Regions from separate parts of the Mycobacterium malmoense genome, predicted to be linked through region 2. Evidence: predicted binding sites of a transcription regulator. Region 2 holds the regulator's gene; the other holds the start of a gene.
What was found. The regulator LexA, encoded in region 2, represses DNA repair genes until DNA is damaged. The targets are predictions, from matches to a motif close to CGAACANNTGTTCG.
Positions count from the first base shown of each region.

Region 1: the regulator LexA is predicted to act here: its motif matches at 1,931-1,944, upstream of ruvC (crossover junction endodeoxyribonuclease RuvC).

Region 1 covers NZ_CP080999.1:2,022,821-2,026,222, reverse strand. Annotated here, with positions in the region: gene ruvB (Holliday junction branch migration DNA helicase RuvB) at 1-752, opposite strand, end outside; gene ruvA (Holliday junction branch migration protein RuvA) at 749-1,339, opposite strand; gene ruvC (crossover junction endodeoxyribonuclease RuvC) at 1,336-1,914, opposite strand; gene K3U93_RS09550 (DUF4178 domain-containing protein) at 2,117-2,734, shown strand; partial or broken gene K3U93_RS24820 (DUF2617 family protein) at 2,745-2,828, shown strand; gene K3U93_RS09545 (YebC/PmpR family DNA-binding transcriptional regulator) at 2,848-3,402, opposite strand, start outside.
Region 2 covers NZ_CP080999.1:1,892,624-1,896,025, reverse strand. Annotated here, with positions in the region: gene K3U93_RS08870 (peroxynitrite isomerase) at 1-45, opposite strand, end outside; gene nrdR (transcriptional regulator NrdR) at 73-537, opposite strand; gene K3U93_RS08860 (LysM peptidoglycan-binding domain-containing protein) at 696-1,202, opposite strand; gene lexA (transcriptional repressor LexA) at 1,516-2,223, shown strand; gene K3U93_RS08850 (LGFP repeat-containing protein) at 2,253-3,402, opposite strand, start outside.

The sequences.
Region 1 (3,402 bases), 130 kb from region 2:
GCGACGTCGCGGGTGATCACGCCGTCGGCGCGCACCTCGGCGAAGTCGCGGACCCGGCGCAGCAGCCGGTTGGCGATCCGCGGCGTGCCCCGCGACCGGCGGGCGATCTCCGCGCCGGCGGCGGCGCCCAGCTCGATGCCGAGAATCCCGGCGGAACGCGCTAGCACCCGCTCCAGCTCGGCGGGCTCGTAGAAGTCCATGTGCGCGGTGAAACCGAACCGGTCGCGCAGCGGGCCGGTCAGCGCGCCGGACCGGGTGGTGGCGCCGACCAGGGTGAAGGGCGCCACCTCCAGCGGAATCGACGTCGCCCCGGGGCCCTTGCCGACGACCACGTCGACCCGGAAGTCCTCCATCGCCAGGTAGAGCATCTCCTCGGCGGGCCGGGCGATGCGGTGGATCTCGTCGATGAACAGCACGTCGTGCTCGACCAGGTTGGACAGCATCGCGGCCAGGTCGCCGGCGCGTTCCAGCGCCGGGCCGGACGTCACCCGCAGCGAGGACCCCAGCTCGGCGGCGATGATCATCGCCAGCGACGTCTTGCCCAGCCCCGGCGGGCCGGACAGCAGGATGTGATCCGGGGTGCCGCCGCGGTTCTTGGCCCCCTCGATCACCAGCTGCAGCTGCTCGCGGACCCGCGGCTGGCCGATGAACTCCCCCAGCGAGCGGGGCCGCAGGCTGCCGTCGATGTCGCCCTCGCCGACGGTCAGCGCCGGCGAGACCTCGCGCTCGTCCGGGTCGTCGAACTCGCTCATGTCGATTTCCCGAGCAGCGACAGGGCGGCACGCAGGGCGCTGGACGTCGTCGCGTCGTGCTCGCCGGCCAGCACCCTGTCGGTGGCCTCCTCGGCCTGCTTGACCGCGAAACCGAGGCCCACCAGCGCCTCCACCACCGGGCCCCGCACCGCGTGGCCGTTGAGCGCCGGCGCGGCCCCGGCCGCCAGGCCGCCCACCTTGTCGCGCAACTCCAGCACCATCCGTTCGGCGCCGCGCTTGCCGATGCCGGGCACCCGGGTCAGCGCAGCCACGTCGCCGTCGTGCAGCGCCTGCCGCAGCGCCGCGGCGTCGTACACCGCCAGCGTCGCCATCGCCAGCCGGGGCCCGACCCCCGACACCGACAGCAGCGTGAGGAACAGGTCGCGGGTGTCGGAATCGGCGAACCCGTACAGCGTCATCGAATCCTCGCGCACGATCATCGCGGTGATCAGCCGGGCCTGGGTTCCGGCCCGCAGCGTCGCCAGCGTCGACGGCGTGGCGTTCACCCGGTAGCCGACGCCGGCCGCCTCGATCACCACGTGGTCGAGCGCCACCTCGAGCACCTCGCCGCGCACCGAGGCGATCATCGGGCGGCCTTCGGCTTCGCCGCCAACGCGGCCCGGTGGGCGTGCCGCTGCCGGGCGGCCAGGGCGTCGGCCTTGGCTTTGGCCTCGGCCATCCGGGCGATCATCGGCGCGCGCCAACAGTGGCAGATCGCCAGGGCCAGCGCGTCGGCCGCGTCGGCCGGCGTCGGTTTGGCTTGCAGCGCAAGGATTTTCGTGACCATCGCGGTGACCTGCGCCTTGCCGGCGGACCCGCTGCCGGTGACGGCGGCCTTGACCTCGCTGGGGGTGTGGAAGTGCACGTCGATGCCGCGCCTGGCCGCCGCCAGCGCGATGACGCCGCCGGCCTGCGCGGTGCCCATCACCGTCGTCACGTTGAGCTGGGAGAACACTCGCTCGATGGCCACGACGTCCGGGCGATGGGTGTCCAGCCAGTACTCGACGGCGTCGCCGATGGTCAGCAACCGCTTGGGCAGCGGCACGTCCGACGGGGTACGCACCACGTCGACGTCCAGCGCAACGACCCGACGACCGCGCCCGCTTTCGACGACCGAGAGGCCGCATCGGGTCAGTCCGGGATCGACGCCCATCACCCGCATTACCCGCTCCTTCGTACGAACAGCTGTTCGATAGCCTAGCGGGTGGGGCCGACGAGAGCCGGTAGGACACGCGGCGGCGGGGCGCTTCTTCACCGCGTTTTCACAGCGTTCTTCGGGGCGCCGGTTACGGCTCCCGCCCCGGCAAAAGCTGTTAACTTAAAGCCCACATTCGCTCGGCCTCCACGGCAACGGAAGGGTCTGCGTGGGAACACTGCTGGTCGTGCTCGCGGCAGTCCTGTTCATCGCGTCCATTGTGGTGCTCGTGGTGGCTTTGCGGCGTCCACGGCAGGGTCGACCGGCCGAGGCCGGCGGCCGCCAGGATCCGCTTTCGTTCAACGCGGTGCCGCAGCTCGGGCCCCGCCAACTCGGGCCCGGCGCCGTCGTCAGCTACGGCGGGGTCGACTACGTGGTGCGCGGGTCGGTGACGTTCCGCGAGGGACCGTTCGTGTGGTGGGAGCACCTGCTGGAGGGCGGCGACCAGCCGGTCTGGTTCAGCGTCGAAGAGGACGACGGGCGCCTGAAGCTGGCGATGTGGGTCACCCGCAAAGACATTGCGTTGCAGCCCGGCGACCGGTACGTGGTCGACGGCGTGACGTTTCACGAGTCGGAACACGGCCGCTCCTCCTACACCACCGAGGGCACGACCGGCCTGCCGGCGGGCGGCGAGATGGAATTTCTCGACTGCACCAATGCCGACGGGACGGCGCTGCTCTCGTTCGAGCGCTGGGCCCCGGACATGCCGTGGGAGATATCGACGGGCAAGTCCGTGCTGGCCGGCGAGCTCACCGTCTACCCGGCGCCGCCACCGTCTGTCCCGTAGGACCGGGCCGGTGCCGCTCCATCAGCTCGCCGTGACCCCGGCGGACGTGTCCGGGGAACGGCTGGGGCTCGCGCTGCGCCCGGCGCCTGCGCCGCGCTTGCGATCGACGCGGATCACTCCTCGATTTGGGCCAGGATCTCGTCGGGGATGTCGGCGTTGGTGTACACGTCCTGCACGTCGTCGCTGTCTTCCAGGGCGTCGACCAGTCTCATGACCTTCTGGGCGCCGTCGGCGTCGAGGGGAACGGTCACCGACGGCTGGAACCCCGCCTCGGCGGAGTCGTAGTCGATGCCGGCGTCCTGCAGGGCGGTCCGCACCGCGACCAGGTCGCCCGGCTCGGTGATGACCTCGAAGCTGTCGCCCAGGTCGTTGACGTCCTCGGCGCCGGCGTCGAGTACCGCGGTCAGCACGTCGTCCTCGGTCAGGCCGTTCTTTTCCAGCGTGACCACGCCCTTGCGGGAGAACAGGTAGGCGACCGACCCGGGGTCGGCCATGGTGCCGCCGTTGCGCGTCATCGCCACCCGCACCTCGCTGGCGGCGCGGTTGCGGTTGTCGGTCAGGCACTCGACCAGCACCGCCACGCCGTTGGGGGCGTAGCCCTCGTAGGTGATGGTTTGCCAGTCGGCGCCGCCGGCTTCCTCGCCGGCGCCGCGCTTGCGGGCCTTCTC
Region 2 (3,402 bases):
CAGCGGTGCCAGCGCCTCGAGATCGGGGTGCAAGTCGGGCGACATGAAGACAGCCTAGCGACTCAGCCCCCGTCAGCTCGGGGTCGACACCTTGCGGTGCGCGCGCAGCGCCTGGATTTCGCGCTCGAAATCGTCCGCGGACGAGAACGACCGGTATACCGACGCGAACCGCAGGTACGCCACCTCGTCGAGGTCGCGCAACGGCCCGAGGATGGCCAGGCCGACCTCGTGGCTGGGGACCTCCGGCGAGCCGGCGGCACGCACGGTGTCTTCCACCTGCTGGGCCAGCAGGTGGAGCGCATCGTCGTCGACCTGGCGGCCCTGGCATGCCCGACGGACCCCGCTGACTACCTTCTCCCTGCTGAAAGGCTCGGTGACACCGCTGCGTTTCACGACGGCCAACACCGCGGTCTCCACGGTGGTGAAACGCCGGCCGCACTCGGGGCATGACCGGCGGCGCCGAATGGCCTGGCCTTCATCGGTTTCCCGCGAGTCGATCACCCGGGAATCGGGATGGCGGCAGAACGGACAGTGCATGACCGCTCCTTTGCCGCGCTGGCGTCCGGTTATCGCAGAACACTGACGAGCGTACCCGCGCGCTCCCCGGCGGGGCCAATGCGACCGCGACGCGCGCATGCCCGCCGCCGCGGGGATCGAGGAGCCCTGACGCAGAGCGGTTTTCGCGAGACACCGCGTCAGCCGACGGGCGCGATCAGGGTCTGGCCCGCGACCAGCGCCGGCGAGTTCAGGTCGTTGAGTTCGCGGATGCGCTCGGCAACCTGGCGAGCCGGCAGATCCGGCGCCACCCGGGCGGCGATGTCCTGAAGGGACTCCCCGGGTTCGACCCGCACCACGGCGAGCCGGTCGGGCACGCGGGCGGCCGATCCCGAGGGGTCGCCGTTGACCAGCTGGCCGACATTCGCGACCAACCCCAGCCACAGGGTGATCGCCCCGGCGGCCAGCGCCAGCCCCACAGTCGTCGCCAGCGTCACGGGCCGCCTGCGATGCGGCGCGACGGACATCGCGACGCCGGTGCCGTGGTAGCGCGGTGGCGCGCCCGGCGGCCTCGACGGGCCGGGCCTGCGAGACCGCGCCAGCCCATCCCGACCGGACCGAAGGCCCAGCGCCGGTCCGTTGACCGGGCGCCGAACGCTGCCGGTAAGCGGTGGGCCTGTGTGGATGCCTGTGTGGATGATTGTCATCTGCGTTCCTCCGGTCAACTCATTCTCGCTCGTGTGTTCGACTATAATCGCTCGCGTGTTCGAAACCCGAACATTTGAGCGAAGCGTGTCGGACGAGCGAAACGCTAGACCACACCACCGACAAGCCACCGACAAACCGGTCGGTGCGACCACTGACATGGGCCTCGAGTACCCGATATCGCCGAGAGTTACACGTTTGTTATTCGCCGGCCGCCACGGCCGGTCCGGCGGCAGCCGAGGGCCTTTGCGGGCCGTGACACGCCAAGTCGAACACATGTTTGATTCTTGGCTGCGATGCGGCTACATTCAGTGCATGAGCGACAGCAACGACACCCCATCGGCCGGCTCGGACGGCCGATTACGTTCCGTGGATCCATCGCTGACCGAACGGCAGCGCACCATTCTGAACGTCATCCGTACGTCGGTCACCAGCCGCGGTTACCCGCCGAGCATCAGGGAAATCGGCGACGCCGTCGGTCTGACGTCGACCTCCTCGGTGGCTCACCAGCTGCGCACCCTGGAGCGCAAGGGATACCTGCGCCGCGACCCCAACCGCCCCCGGGCAGTCGACGTCCGTGGCACCGAGGAGACCGCCGCCGCCGAGGCCGGTGTCCGTACCGAGGTCGCCGGCTCGGACGCCCTGCCGGAACCCACCTTTGTCCCCGTCCTCGGGCGCATCGCGGCCGGTGGACCGATCCTCGCCGAAGAAGCCGTCGAGGACGTCTTCCCGCTGCCTCGTGAGCTGGTCGGCGAGGGCACGCTCTTCCTGCTCAAGGTGGTGGGTGACTCGATGGTCGAGGCCGCGATCTGCGACGGCGACTGGGTGGTCGTGCGGCAGCAACACGTCGCCGACAACGGCGACATCGTCGCGGCCATGATCGACGGCGAGGCCACCGTGAAAACGTTCAAGCGCGCGGGCGGTCAGGTGTGGCTGATGCCGCACAACCCGGCGTTCGATCCCATACCCGGTAATGACGCCACCGTGCTCGGCAAGGTCGTCACGGTGATTCGCAAGGTCTAGCGCCCTGCCGCGGCGCGTTCGTTAGCGGCTCAGTCGGCCTTGATGAAGCCGTTGGCTTGCGCGACTTCTTCGCTGGACAGCCAGATTTCGGCGAGCGTGTCGTGATAGAGCTCGCTGCCCGGGGTGTAGTACAGGCCGAAGCGCGCACTGGCCTTGATCGGATATCCGTCGGGCACCTGGTATGGGTCCTCGAGCGGCAGGTGGATTGTCGGGCGCCCAGCGGGGCCCGGTGCCGCGTTGGCGGCTTCGGGGATCACTTCCAAGGCGTCTTCGGCGTCATCTTCGGCGTCGATGGCCGCGTGCCGCCCGGTTCTCGGCTGCGTGTCCGGCGCGACGGCAACCGGGACGACGGTGTCATCGGGAGCGGCGTCCGGATACCCGTCATCCGCGTAGCCAGCGTCGGCCTCCACATAGTCGGCTTCCACATAGTCGGCCTCCACATAGTCGGCTTCCACATAGTCAGCTTCTAGGTAGTCGGCCTCCTCCGAAGCTTCGGGGTAGCCGACTTCGGACAGTTCGGCCTCCGAGACGACGGGTATGGAATCGGTGTCCACCGCGTCGGGATTTTCCTCCTCGGATACGGGCCGCGCCTCGCCGCCGTAGGCGCCGGCGGTTGCGACGTCCTCGGCCAGGTCGGCGGCGGCTCCACGGCTCCAACTGACCCGCGCCGCGGGCCCGGCGTCCGGCGGCGGCTGGAGTTCCGGGGGGTGCAGGTCGCCGAGCGGCAGGTGCTCGGTGGCGAGATCGGCGTCATCGCGCCCCCAGTGCCCGTCGGCCGCGGCCTCGTAGCCGGCATCCGCGCCGCGCTCGGGCTCGTAGGCAGGGGTGTCACGGGCCGAGCGACGACGGCGCCACCCGGCTGCCACCACCACCAACAACACGACCAGCACCAGCACCGGAATAGCGGCGAGCAGCCACCACCAATGCCAGGTGAATGGCTTGGCATGGGAGGGCATCGCCGCCGTGCTTGGCTGGTTCTGCCCCGACACCTGCAGACCGGACAACAGCGGCGCCAGGTTTGCCGGATCGGTGGTGAACGTGTTTTTCGCCCGGTTCCACGAGATCTTGCCGCCGGTGAACTGCTGCGAGACCACGTCGCCGTCGACGGCCTGGTCGTCGACCGGGGCGCCCAGTTTGCCGGTAGGACCGCGGAGCTTGTCCCACGCGGCCTTCATGGCG